One region of the Pedobacter sp. A2324 genome, then DNA from elsewhere that is predicted to be linked to it. Evidence: riboswitches for the same ligand, from Rfam matches in the RefSeq annotation. Region 1 holds a riboswitch; each other region holds the start of a gene.
What was found. Region 1 has a riboswitch for cobalamin ahead of AC570I_RS17795 (TonB-dependent receptor plug domain-containing protein). Riboswitches for the same ligand answer to the same signal wherever they lie in the genome.
Positions count from the first base shown of each region.

Region 2: linked by a shared signal. The riboswitch ahead of metE (5-methyltetrahydropteroyltriglutamate--homocysteine S-methyltransferase) and the one ahead of AC570I_RS17795 (TonB-dependent receptor plug domain-containing protein) in region 1 are both predicted to bind cobalamin.
Region 3: linked by a shared signal. The riboswitch ahead of AC570I_RS04940 (PKD domain-containing protein) and the one ahead of AC570I_RS17795 (TonB-dependent receptor plug domain-containing protein) in region 1 are both predicted to bind cobalamin.
Region 4: linked by a shared signal. The riboswitch ahead of AC570I_RS04930 (TonB-dependent receptor plug domain-containing protein) and the one ahead of AC570I_RS17795 (TonB-dependent receptor plug domain-containing protein) in region 1 are both predicted to bind cobalamin.

Region 1 is NZ_JCASSK010000006.1:130,727-133,891, forward strand. Features, by position in the region: gene AC570I_RS17795 (TonB-dependent receptor plug domain-containing protein) at 1-1,831, opposite strand, end outside; cobalamin riboswitch at 1,930-2,122, opposite strand; gene AC570I_RS17800 (sigma-54-dependent transcriptional regulator) at 2,314-3,165, shown strand, end outside.
Region 2 is NZ_JCASSK010000007.1:301,169-304,333, forward strand. Features, by position in the region: gene AC570I_RS20540 (hypothetical protein) at 48-230, shown strand; gene AC570I_RS20545 (hotdog family protein) at 227-676, opposite strand; gene AC570I_RS20550 (Lrp/AsnC family transcriptional regulator) at 883-1,344, opposite strand; cobalamin riboswitch at 1,520-1,705, shown strand; gene metE (5-methyltetrahydropteroyltriglutamate--homocysteine S-methyltransferase) at 1,878-3,165, shown strand, end outside.
Region 3 is NZ_JCASSK010000001.1:1,198,597-1,201,761, reverse strand. Features, by position in the region: gene AC570I_RS04945 (DUF5074 domain-containing protein) at 1-709, opposite strand, end outside; gene AC570I_RS04940 (PKD domain-containing protein) at 722-1,645, opposite strand; cobalamin riboswitch at 1,802-1,992, opposite strand; gene AC570I_RS04935 (YncE family protein) at 2,004-3,140, opposite strand; gene AC570I_RS04930 (TonB-dependent receptor plug domain-containing protein) at 3,137-3,165, opposite strand, start outside.
Region 4 is NZ_JCASSK010000001.1:1,194,660-1,197,824, reverse strand. Features, by position in the region: gene AC570I_RS04930 (TonB-dependent receptor plug domain-containing protein) at 1-1,215, opposite strand, end outside; cobalamin riboswitch at 1,346-1,541, opposite strand; gene AC570I_RS04925 (cold-shock protein) at 1,639-1,830, opposite strand; gene AC570I_RS04920 (Crp/Fnr family transcriptional regulator) at 2,010-2,603, shown strand; gene AC570I_RS04915 (hypothetical protein) at 2,649-2,846, opposite strand; gene AC570I_RS04910 (Crp/Fnr family transcriptional regulator) at 3,099-3,165, shown strand, end outside.

The DNA.
Region 1 (3,165 bases):
ATCCGAGGCTGTTATATCCGATAATCTCATTGTATTTCTCGTTCAAAATGTTTTTTGCATCGAAGAAGAGCTTTATACGTTTTTTCGCCAGCGCATATTCCGCATATGCGCCTAACAATTTATATGCTGGCAGGTTGTCTACAGTGTAGGTTGTGAAATTTCCATCGCTACGCGTACCAAAATATCGGTAATTTGCACTTATAAAAAGGTCATTTGTAGCTTGTACACCTGCCGTTAAACCAAAGGTATGTTTTGGTCTGCGAAAAAGATAATCAGCAATCGCATTATCAACGAAGTTAAATTCATTCCCTTCAACGTATGCGTAATAACCATTGATATTGAATTTACCTAGCTTTACAGCCGGTTCTAATTCAAACCCTTTTGTTTTCTGGTTGATCTGATTAATGTATCCATTCGGGAAAGCATAAATAATTGCATCGGTTAAATCGCGTTTGTAAGCCGCCGCACGTAAACTGAATTTGTCATCGGCAAAACTGAAGTTAACACCGGCTTCATAATTTTGCGATTTTTCTGGTTTCAGAGCCAGATTCGCTCCGAATTGTCCGAAAAGCATGTTTAAAGTTGGTATTTTAAATGCCGTTGAAACCGTTCCAAACAATTTAATCTCCTTTATAATGTTGATACTTGGTGTTATCGAATAAGTATAGTTTTCGCCATATTGCTCGTGCTTATTGTACCGTCCGCCAACTTCTAAATTAAAAATACTAAGATCATGTAAAAACAATGAACCATAAGCAGCAAAAATATTGGTTTCAGGTTTGTTATTAGCAGAAGAAAGCTTCATCACACGGTTATCAATACCCACCAGGAGGTCTAGTTTATTTCCTAGCTTTTGGTTGTAAAATAAATCAAGTAACGAAACCCGGCCTTCAGTAATACTAGGATACTGACTGTGTGCATCGTTTCTGGTTCCTTCATAGCTGTAGTTCAAAGTAACTTTTCCGGTTGCAAATTCATACCTTGCATTTGTTCCGGCCGCGAAATTCTTCAATATCGAGTAATTGTTGGCATCAGCAAAAGCACCACCATCGAAACTATAGTTTCCATAATAATATCTTACAAAAGGGTTAATCGAAAAGTGATTATCCAGCTTGATTCCAAAATTGGCATTCAATGCGTCAGTCTTAAACCCGTCCTTGTCGAACGTAGTAGTGTTACCGGCTGGATTTGCAGCTTCAGAGATGCCATTAGTTTTAGCATGGGTATAATTGATGTTATAAGAAAATCCCTCCACTCCACCGTTTAAACCAATGGTTCCTTTGTAGGTTTCATAGCTGCCAGCACTGGCCACACCGTAAATGGTGTTTCCTTTTGGCCCACCTTTTTTAGTAATAATGTTAATTACACCGGCTACGGCATCCGATCCATAAATGGTTGACTGCCCGCCACGTAAAATCTCAATATGGTCTATTTGATCAATTGATAAAAGCCTTAAGTCGAAAGCACCGCCATTTCCCGAAGGATCGTTCTGTACAATGCCATCTATTAAAACCACGGCATAAGCACTGCCTGCTCCCCTGAAGAAAACAGATTTATTAAGGCCTGGATTACTGCTTGATCCGGCAACTATTATCCCCGCCTGCTCGCTGATCAGCTCAGGTAGTGATTTTCCATTGCTTCTGTCTAACACTTCCCTACTGATGATGGTGACCACTTTACCGGTTTGCGATTGTTTCTGGTCATTTTTTGTAGCACTGATGACAACGTCTTTCAACTGGACGCTGTCTTGGTTTTGTGCTTTAGCCAGCTGGCTAAACGTTAGCTGTGCAAGCCCTAGACCGGCAGCAACTAATACTGTTTGTTTGTTCATTTGATTGTGAGTTTTGCCCACAGCCAACAGATTCGAAAAGGAAATGAAAATACTTCAAAAGTTGGTACCTCAATCCTAGCTTCAATCCCCGAAAGCTATGAAATTATACGCTAAAGGCAGGTCTTCTGACTTACTCCCGGCTTTCCGGCCTTCCCGCTTCAAAACTGAAACAGTGGCGAAATGAATGAAAACCCGTTATGAAGCTTACAGCTGCGGGACAGTTACAGAATTACACTGTATTCCCTTTTAATTCCGGTTGTATAGCCGGAAACCAAAAGCGTCGCAAAAGTAGTAAAATAAAGGGATATGTAAAATGAATGTGGCGAAAGCTCCAATCATTCCACAGCGGTACTTGCCCATATGAAAAATTTAACAAAACCTTTTCGCCTGATTCCCGTTTATAGCCTAAATCATTGTATAAAAAACTATACATTAATTTAAAAGTAATATATTCGCATATCAATTGAACAAACAATTACCAAATGGCCAAACTATTAATTATTGATGATGAGCGGGCTATAAGAAGCACCTTGCGCGAAATTCTGGAGTACGAAAATTACGACGTCGACGATATTGATAATGGTATCGATGGACTTGAAATGATCAAAAAAGGTAATTACGACCTTGTCCTTTGTGATATTAAAATGAATAAAATGGACGGCATGGAAGTGCTTGAACAGGCACAGGTCATCAAACCTGACCTCCCATTTATCATGATCTCTGGCCATGGTACTGTTGAAACTGCTGTCGAAGCCAGTAAGAAAGGTGCCTTTGATTTTATTTCCAAACCACCTGATTTAAATCGACTTTTAATCACCGTACGCAACGGCTTGGATCGTGGAACATTGGTAACGGAAACGAAAGTTTTAAAGCGTAAAGCCAGTAAAACCCGAGAAATCCTGGGCGAATCGGATAGTATTTCTAAAATAAAAGAAACCATCGAACGTGTTGCTCCTACCGAAGCTCGTGTTTTAATTACCGGTGCGAATGGAAGTGGTAAGGAATTAGTTGCCCGTTGGTTACATGAAAAATCTAACCGCGCAGATAGTCCTCTGATCGAGGTTAATTGTGCTGCCATCCCCTCAGAGTTGATCGAAAGTGAATTATTTGGCCACGAAAAAGGGTCATTTACATCAGCTGTAAAGCAACGTATAGGTAAATTTGAACTGGCTAATGGTGGAACCTTATTTCTGGATGAGATCGGTGATATGAGTCTCTCAGCCCAGGCTAAAGTTCTTCGTGCATTACAGGAGCACAAAATCTCACGTGTAGGTGGAGAAAAAGAAATTGATGTGAATGTGCGGGTATTGGCTGCAACAAATAAAGATTTGTTA
Region 2 (3,165 bases), on a different contig from region 1:
CTGATTAATTTCTTCCGATTGATAAACGGGTTTTATAGCTTTGTACTATGCAGGAGCTATCTTTATCCATACAGATTGATCTTATCGAATTAAAGGCCAGATATGCCTTTATTATGGATGAATTAGGTGAGAATTTTTCTGATGAATACCTGATGCAGCACCAGGTTAAGCAGAAACTATCACAAGCGATGATTCGTGAGATGTTCCGCATCTTAGCGTATCAGACCTAATTAAAATGATATAAGAAAACCACGTTACCTGTGTAAGCAGTTACTGTTGATCCTTTAATATCGAGATCTGCCTGAATAACAACTTTAGTGATCCCGCGAAGATCGGAGATTGATATTAGCTTGGCGCGCAGCATTACCTCGTCATCAACGCGGACTTCCTGATTAAATTTGAAATTCTCTATCCCGTAGTTTACCTCCATTTTAACATCCCTGATGTCTGCTATTTGTTTCCACAAATAAGGGATCAGCGATAACGTCAGATACCCAGGTACAAATTCAGAATCAACTGGTGCTTGTTCTTTAGCTTTACCGTTGTCACTTGTGTAATTATCCGTTGCATCAGCAAACCTGTTGGTTTGTTGCTGGTTTATTTTGTGCCATTTGGATTGCCCAATTTGGATTCCTAAATAAGACTTGTATTCTTCAAAACTACTAATAATCACCATTACCTTTATAATATAATATCAATACAATCTGGACGTAGTCTCAAAGTTTAAATATCTCCGCTGAACATTCCCATCTGAATAAAAAGCTAATATATCATAATAATGGTTACCAAGTTTTATTTTTGCCAATTGACGAATGAAATTACCTCGTTTAGATAACTTTCTATCGCTAAAAGTTCAAGCTGAGACTCAGTAGATAAGTAAGTTTAAAAACTAATGTTGTGTGTATTTTTAATTTCGGCCATAGCAAAAGTACTGTGTGTGCTGCCTATACTTTCAACAGAACCAAGTTTATTGAACACAAAGTCCTGATAGTGTTTCATGTCTTTGGCATAAACCTTTAGAATAAAGTCGTAGTCTCCCGAGACATTATAGCATTCCACCACCTCATCAATATTCATAATATCTTCTACAAAGCGGTTACCAATTTTCTTGTCGTGTTGCTTCAGCTTAATGTTGCAGAATACGATGAATCCCTGATTGAATTTCCCCGCATCCAGAATGGCAATATATTTTTTGATATATCCGGCGGTTTCGAGTCGTCTAATCCTTTCGAAAACTGGAGAAGGTGATAGATTTACCTTTTCTGCAAGTTCCTTATTGGTGTGTTTTGAATTGTTTGCGAGGGTCTTTAACAACAGCAAGTCGGTTTCATCAAGTTCAGTCATCAGAATAATTTTCTTTAATGGCGTTGAATATAATTTATTAAAAGTTTAATTTGCTTTAAATATAGTTAAAAATAGACAATATAACTGAACTTTACATTTTTAAAAGAATAATGATCTTCAGATGTATTTTTGTTGCAGTTTAAAGCTGATTTGTAATAATTAGAGTTCTTTGCATATTTCAACAATTGAAAAAGGTTTTACTTAGCTGTAAATGAAAAGGGAATCGTGTGTAAATCACGAACTGTCGCGCAACTGTAAGTAACAAAAAGGTTTTTATCCAGGGATGTCCACTGCTCATTTGGCGGGAAGGATGATAGAAACTGTTACAAGTCAGGATACCTGCCTGTTTCGAATTGACGATGCTTTCGCGATTGAAGCTTAAAGTCAGATGAGTACTTATGATGGTAAATCCTGCTGGATGAGCCGGGCTATCGCCTGCGTCTGTGTTTTTCTTTTTTTCATTCTACGCGAAACATCCTGAGATGATGTGCGAACTTTTTACAATGATTATTTACCATTTAAAAAGTTGAAATATGTTAACACAAAATCTGGGATACCCGCGGATAGGGATCCAACGACAATTGAAAAAAGCCTGCGAGCAATACTGGGCAGGTAAAATAGACCTTAAGGAACTCAATAAGGTTGCACGTATCATTAAGGAAGAGAACTGGCAAACCCAGGTAGATGCCGGTATTGACCTTATCCCATGCAATGATTTCAGTTTTTATGATCAGGTATTGGATACGAGTTTTTTGCTGGGTGTAATCCCGCAACGTTACTCGCCTGTACTCTCGCAGGTGAAGGGCAACAATGAAATTGATCTCTATTTCGCCATGGCCCGTGGTTATCAAAAAGATGGTTTGGATATCACGGCAATGGAAATGACCAAATGGCTGGATACCAATTATCATTACATTGTGCCTGAATTTACTGCAGATCAGGAATTTCGGATATTTAATGAAAATATATTCTGTGAATACAACAGCGCAAAGCAGCAATTAGCAGAGAAAGCAAAGCCAGTATTGCTGGGGCCGGTGAGCTATCTGCTGTTGGGTAAAGAAAAAGAAACGGGTTTTGAACGGATTGACTTGATTAAAAAGCTGGTTTCGGTTTACATTGAAATAATCAACCGTCTGAAACAACAGGGAGCAGAATGGATTCAGTTGGATGAGCCCTGCCTGGCGCTCGATCTTTCAAAAAAAGACAAAGAGGCTTTTGAGTATGCATACCGGGCTATTGCTAATAGGGTAAGCGGGGTAAAATTACTAGTCGCTACTTATTTTGAGGCACTGTTGGATAATACAGCATTGGCCGTAAACCTTCCAATATCAGCCTTGCACATCGATCTTGTGAGGGCTCCTGACCAGCTGGACGATGTGCTGGCACTGATTCCTGAAAAATTACAACTTTCCTTAGGGGTAGTAGACGGGCGTAACGTTTGGAAGAATAACTATGAAAAGTCGCTTTCTCTTGTTGCTAAGGCAGTAGCATTGTTGGGCGAAGACCGAGTAATGATTGCCCCATCCTGTTCATTGCTTCATAGTCCGATTGATCTTGAACTTGAAACTGCTATTGATCCGGAAATAAAAAACTGGATGGCTTTTGCACGCCAAAAATTAACTGAGGTGAGTGAAATCCGTCAAATTGCTGAAGGAAATGCTGATTTGCTCAAAGCCAACCAGTTAGCAATTGAAAACCGCCGCAGCTCTCAGAAAGTACATAAACAAGTAGTGAAGGATCGTATTGCCGGAATCACAGATGCAGACTCAACCCGTAAAAGTATTTTTGCAATACGTCAGCAATTGCATCATGAGCGGTTCA
Region 3 (3,165 bases), on a different contig from region 1:
CAAGATTTTGATCAATCGCTATCAGACGCGAGCCGGTAGATCCCCATACTTTGCCATTTGGAGTCTGGGCAAATCCCCGTGTAATATTTGAATAACTTTTAGCAAGTGAGTAATTACCCGCGGATACAATTTTGGCGCCGTTAGATTGTAAAAGATAAACATAATCGCCCCTTTTCCACATGTCGCCGGTATTCACTGCACCAACCGCAGATAATTTGTTCTGGATCGCCAGGGTGTTCAGATCAATCTGGTAAACGCCATCGTTCGCACTCACCAAACCCCTTGTGCCCTCTACCTTAATGATGCCTCTCCAGTTACTGGATTCCTGTACATATCTGGCCTCCTCCTTTAAAGTGTATTCGTTTACCTTCACAATAGGCCCGTTCACTTTACACAGTAAGTAAATGCTGCCATTAATTACCGATGCAAACTGAAGGGTAGAAGTTTTAGCCGTGTTAGACAATATCTTTCCAGGATTTTCTTTTTCATAAGCGCGGATGGAAAGGGTATCATCGCCATAGCGGTAAAAACTTACCGCACCCGAATTCTGAGCATAAGAGCCCTCGCCAATGACAAAAAAACCATTTTCATATTTACGTGCAGCGGTATCTGTAACTGGTTCCTCTACGGTATCCTTTTTGCATGAGTAAAGCACCGAGCTGATCAATACAGCACCAATTAATAGTTTTTTAGTTTTGAAATGTTTCATTTGTATATTATTTTATTTTAAAAGCTTCAGATCTGCGGCACCTCCAAATTCGGTTGAGATTTCACCAATGTACCTCGACCGCTCATTGTTGAGATCCGGATAGAAAGGGTTTCCATTATTGTTCTGTGCCGTATACACCTTCACAAAATCGATTGTACTTAAGGCGATTTTTCTCCCCGCAGCATCTGCCGCCCAGTCAATATCAAATGTATTGTAACCCCGGCCAAATTGTTCCTGCAAGGCGAGGTATTCGTTCGAACCATTATCGGTATAACCATATGCCAATGGTTTATTGCTGAGTATAGCCCCAGCCACCAGCGTATTTTTCACCAGGGTTCCGCTAAAGGAGATGGTATTGCCCGTTGCCCAGGACGGGAAATAATCCTGGCTGTGGAACTGGTTTCTCAATACCAGCCCCTCCTTACCCTGGTTATCTGTCCACCGGATATCATCACTCAGTGTAGCAGGCTTGTGGTAGGTAATGGTATAACCTTTAATTGTTGTAGAGGCATTATACTCACTCCCCGCAAGCTCATACCAGGTGTCATCAGGTAAACCGTTTTTATTTTCATCCTTCATCACACAAACAATTCCAGGCTCAGAGAATTCCATACCCGAAGCAATCAAGGGATTGCCATAAATTCCCAGATCGGCACCTGAACCATTTTCAACCGGATGATCAAAACCAAAAACAATAAAACCACCGTAAGCCCCAAGTGAAACCAGGCCGTTGCCCGCGCTACCGATCAGAATATCTGTTTTAACCAGGTCGTTGGTAAACTGTCCGGGAGCCTGCTTGAATTCGTAAATCTTATTGATGTAGGGAGATGAATGAACAACCGGATTCTCTTCCTCCTTTACCTCGCTCACCTCTTTTTTACAGGAAATCAGCAACATAGTGGATAGAATCAAAATTCCGGGAAAGTTGATTTTCATAGTAAAAGTATTTACGGCAGCTGAAAAATACACACGCATAAAGCAGGGTATAATTCAACATGCTCAACCTCATCGGCAAAAGCAGCGACAAAACCTGGTTAAAAAATGATTATTAAACTTAAAGTCTCATTGTTAGTCCCAATCCCCGAGGACTACAAATCATAATGCAATTAGGCAGGTCTCCTGACTTACGTCCGATTTTCTGCCTTCCCATCATGCTTTGAAACACGAAAGTGGCGAGAATAGAAAATCGTTATGACGCTTACAGTTGCGGGACAGTTACGGAGTTTCACCGTATTCCCTTTTAATCCCGAACAAAGCCGGGAACCAAAAGCGTGGCAAAGGTAAAATTTAATCTTTAATACACAAACGTGAAATGCGCCGGAATATCTCCTGTAATAACAGACCATTTCTTCTTACCATTGGCATCGAAACAATAAAGTGTACCCTGGGTAATATAATCCTTCGCATCGCTTACGTAAACATCCTTGGTATGGGGATCAACAATGATCCCGTAAGGAATTTTTATCTGCGAATCGGTTCCATCGGTAATAAATTTTTTACTCATAACCGTTTCATCCTTAACGTTAATCATCGAATAGCTGATGGTGTTTTTTTGTTGAATGTAACTCCATTCAGTCGCAAAGATGTAAGCGGTATCTTCATCAATCCACAGGTTACTGGCCGCAATTTCAAAAGTTTTTTTAACATGATCAGTACGGGTATCAATCACAAACAATCTGGAGGGGATGTTATAATAGTCTCCTCTAGATGTCACATATAAATCGCCATATCGGTCGGCTTTTAACCTGCTTAAATTAATGGCCACATCAATCCTTTTGGTTTCAGTAAAGCTGGTCAGATCGATTACGGAAATGGTCCGCTCATAATTTGGCGGACTATAACCACCTGAATTGGCTATATATAGTTTTTCTCCAACAACGGCCATTTCTTCAGGCTGGCGCCCAACCTCTACTTTACGTTTGATTTCAAGTGTAGCGGTATCAATCTCCGAAATGTTACCATTCGGCGCATTCGGATCGCCTACTTTACCCAGGTAAGCACTCACATAAGCTTTGCCTTTATCGAAAGCGATGTACCTGCAGTTGGGAATGTCAATTTGCTTGATTTTCTTAGCTGTTTTAACATCCAGAATCTCCAGCTTATTAGAAACATTAACCACAACATAAAGCTTCGATCCATACACCCCAATATCATTCCCCACATCTCCCAAGCCTTTAACAACCTCAGGATTAGCTTGTCCGTAAATATTCCGACGGTAAATGCCAGTGCGCAAATCAACATAATCAAGCGATGCCTTATTCATGTTCATATTGCCTTCGTTCAGTACATACATACCCTTTACCACACTCAGCGGATTTGCAGGGAAAGCAGTTTGATTCTGCTCCGGGATTACGCCCGGGTCTTTCCTGCACGCCCCCAGCAGCGCAATAAAAAGGAGACTTACAAGTAAAGGTATTTTGTTCTTGATCATATCGTAAAGCTTATTTTAAAACGGT
Region 4 (3,165 bases), on a different contig from region 1:
GAAAACAAATGTACCCAGTAGCGATGCCTGAAAACTAAAATCATTCAGCTTGAGTTCTGAAGCCAATGAAGCGAGCACCGTGTGCCTGGTGGGATATGGAAAACGATACAGGTTTGCATCCAAACCATTCCACTGATAATCGGCAGATAAAGAAACACCCCATCCTGGTGAAATGAAATACCGGCTGGCACCTGATAAATAGATCTCCTGCTGTCTGAATCTATTATCCTGGAATCCATCGAGCGTTACAAAATCAGGATCCAGATAACGAAGATAATCGTTGGCATACTTCGCATTGAACATCCAGGCATAACGCTTGTTTTCATTGCTTTGAAAATGTCCCTGAATAAAAAAATTTCTGTCCCACTGCCGCTGATGGTAATCGAACCTGTTCGCTACAATTGCTCCCGGTAGTCCCCTTTCAGATGAATAAGCATAAACCTTTGCCGACCAGCTTGAACTATCCTTTAACACCCCGGCAAACCCAAGCTCTGCCCTCAAAGCATTAATATCCGTGTTATTACGGAGGGCAGTGGTATCATAAACACCATTCGTATATCGAAACCGGTATTCACCGTTAGCCTTTACCCACTCGCTGCTCAACGAAAGTGCAGTATGGTTTGTTACTTTCTGATCGTATAAAACCGAAGGATTGATAAGGCCGAAGGATCCTCCTTTCATACTCAATCTCAGCTTACTCATTTCATCACCGGCAAACTGCGGTTGCCGGCTGTGCATGTAAATCGAACTTGCCGATGAGAAGGACTTTGCAGGCTGAAAGATTTCACTTCTTTGCCCGCTATACAACGATACTTCTTCCATGTTATCCAAAGAAAACCTACCCAGATCTACCTGCCCATTCTGAGCATTCCCCATTTGAACGCCATCGTAAAAAACAGTGGTATGGTTACTCCCCATGCTCCGTACGTTCACGGTTTTCAACCCACCAACGCCCCCGTAATCTTTCAGTTGAATCCCGCTGAAATAACGCAGGGCATCTGCAACAGAGAAACTATTTAATCGCTGCAGCGCCTCACCCCCCATTACCTGGGCCGGACTGGCAGAACTATTGAAAGTACCTGTTTTTTTACCCTGTACCCTGACTTCTCTTAGATGGTTGACATTTGCTGAATCTGCTTGCTGCGCGGAGAGATGGTTGCAAAGCAGGCTAAGGGCCGTAATTAGACAGCATTTCAGGAAAACAGAAAGCGGCATATCAGCTTTATTTCGCCGTAAATTACACGCCGGTTCCGTTATCATTTGAGTAATCGGGCTCGTAACGATAGGACTTTAAAATATAATTGAATAACAGATTATGTATCTAAACCCCAATTCCCGAGGGTGTAAATAACCAGTGCCAGTGGCAGGTCTTCTGACTTATCTCCCGGTATTTCCAGCCTTCCCGTGCTCAAAAAAAGCACAGTGGCAAACTGAATGGAAATCCGTTATGGAGCTTACAGCTGCGGGACAGTTCCGGATTTACACCGGATTCCCTTTTAATCCAAAACATCAGTTAAGGAACCAAAAGCAGGGCAAAGGTAAAAATATCTGGCTGTTTCCTATACAAAAGTCAGCTTTTTGAGTAAAAAAAAACGCAGCCTGGTTAGGGCTGCGTTTTCAAAAGAAAGCAATTAGTCTTTATGCTAATTTAACGTTTACCGCGTTAATACCTTTTTTACCGTCTTTTACTTCGAATGTTACTGAATCATTCTCTTTGATCTGATCCTTTAAGCCTGTAACATGAACGAAGATTTCATTCTTACTTTCATCGTCAACGATGAAACCAAAGCCTTTCGACTCATTGAAAAATTTTACTGTACCTGATGCCATAATAATGTTTTAATGTTTACTTTATAGGTTTGATTAGGATTGCAAGATATAAATTACTCAGATTTTTTAAAAGAAAAAAATTAATGATTTTTTTGTGAATATTTCTCAAAACCACTTTGGGGAATAATTCGTATATGATAGCTATTAGTCTAATGATGTCGGATATCTTAATAAATCATATGCAAAAATCTACTTTCCTTGATCCTTTGTTCAATTTTTTTGAGAATCTTCACCCAGTCCCAGATAATTTAAAGCTGGATTACCTCCTGCAATGCAGTGTAATTGAAATCAAAAAAAACAAGTTTATTATCTCGCCAATCGACCAAAATGAATCGTTATTCTTCATCATTTCTGGCTGCGTGCGCGGATTTGTAAAAGACCGCAGTAAAGACATCACCACCCGCTTTGCCTTTGAAGGGGAACTTATTGGCGCCATCCGTCATACCGATGGCATTGAAATTCATTCTAAAGAATACCTGCAGGCTTTGGAAGACTGCACATTAATCCGCATTCCCTATAGCGTTATCGAGCTGGCCTACAACAAATATCCTGAAGCACACATCGTTGGCCGAAAAATATTCTCCTTACACTATTATATGGCATCTGAACGTGCTATACTGGCCAGAATACCAATGGCCGCCGACAGATATGAAACCTTCTTACAATCCGGTGCCAGCCAGATGGATCGCGTACCTTTGCGATGCTTGGCCAGTTACCTGGGCATGAGAATGGAGACACTTAGCCGCATCCGTGCAGCAGAACAGGTGAAATAGAACTATAAAGCCTATCTTAGATATTATCTGTTCACAAAGATAATCTTAATGCTTTGCGTCAGCTGGAGCGTTCGTTGTTGAGTCAGCGAATATCGGCGTGGTATCTTTTACGGTACTATCTAATTTCGAGGTATCAGGATATTGATAAGTGCTGTCGGCATTTTCCTGATCAGCTTTCTTTCCGGTGCAAGAAGATAAAAACAGAACTGTGGCGGCAAATGATGTAAAAAGAATATTTTTCATGGTATCAATTTATATCTAAAATCACCGGGAGGGCAATTTTGTTTTAAAATTCTGAATATACATACGAAATTGTAATTTTTCACGACATATTTTACACCTCCAAGGTGTATAATTCCAATAAACCAAATCGTGTAGCAGGCTGTTTACGCTATATAAACGATAAATTTCGTTTAGCTAATGCCATAATTAGTGAGTTGTACATGATGTGCTTTTTTTAATGTAATCTTTTTACGATTTTTGAACTTCACTGAAATGAATCTGACGCCAACACCCCTTGCTGACCGCTGGATACCCTTTGGGGGCCAGTCTCCTATCATTC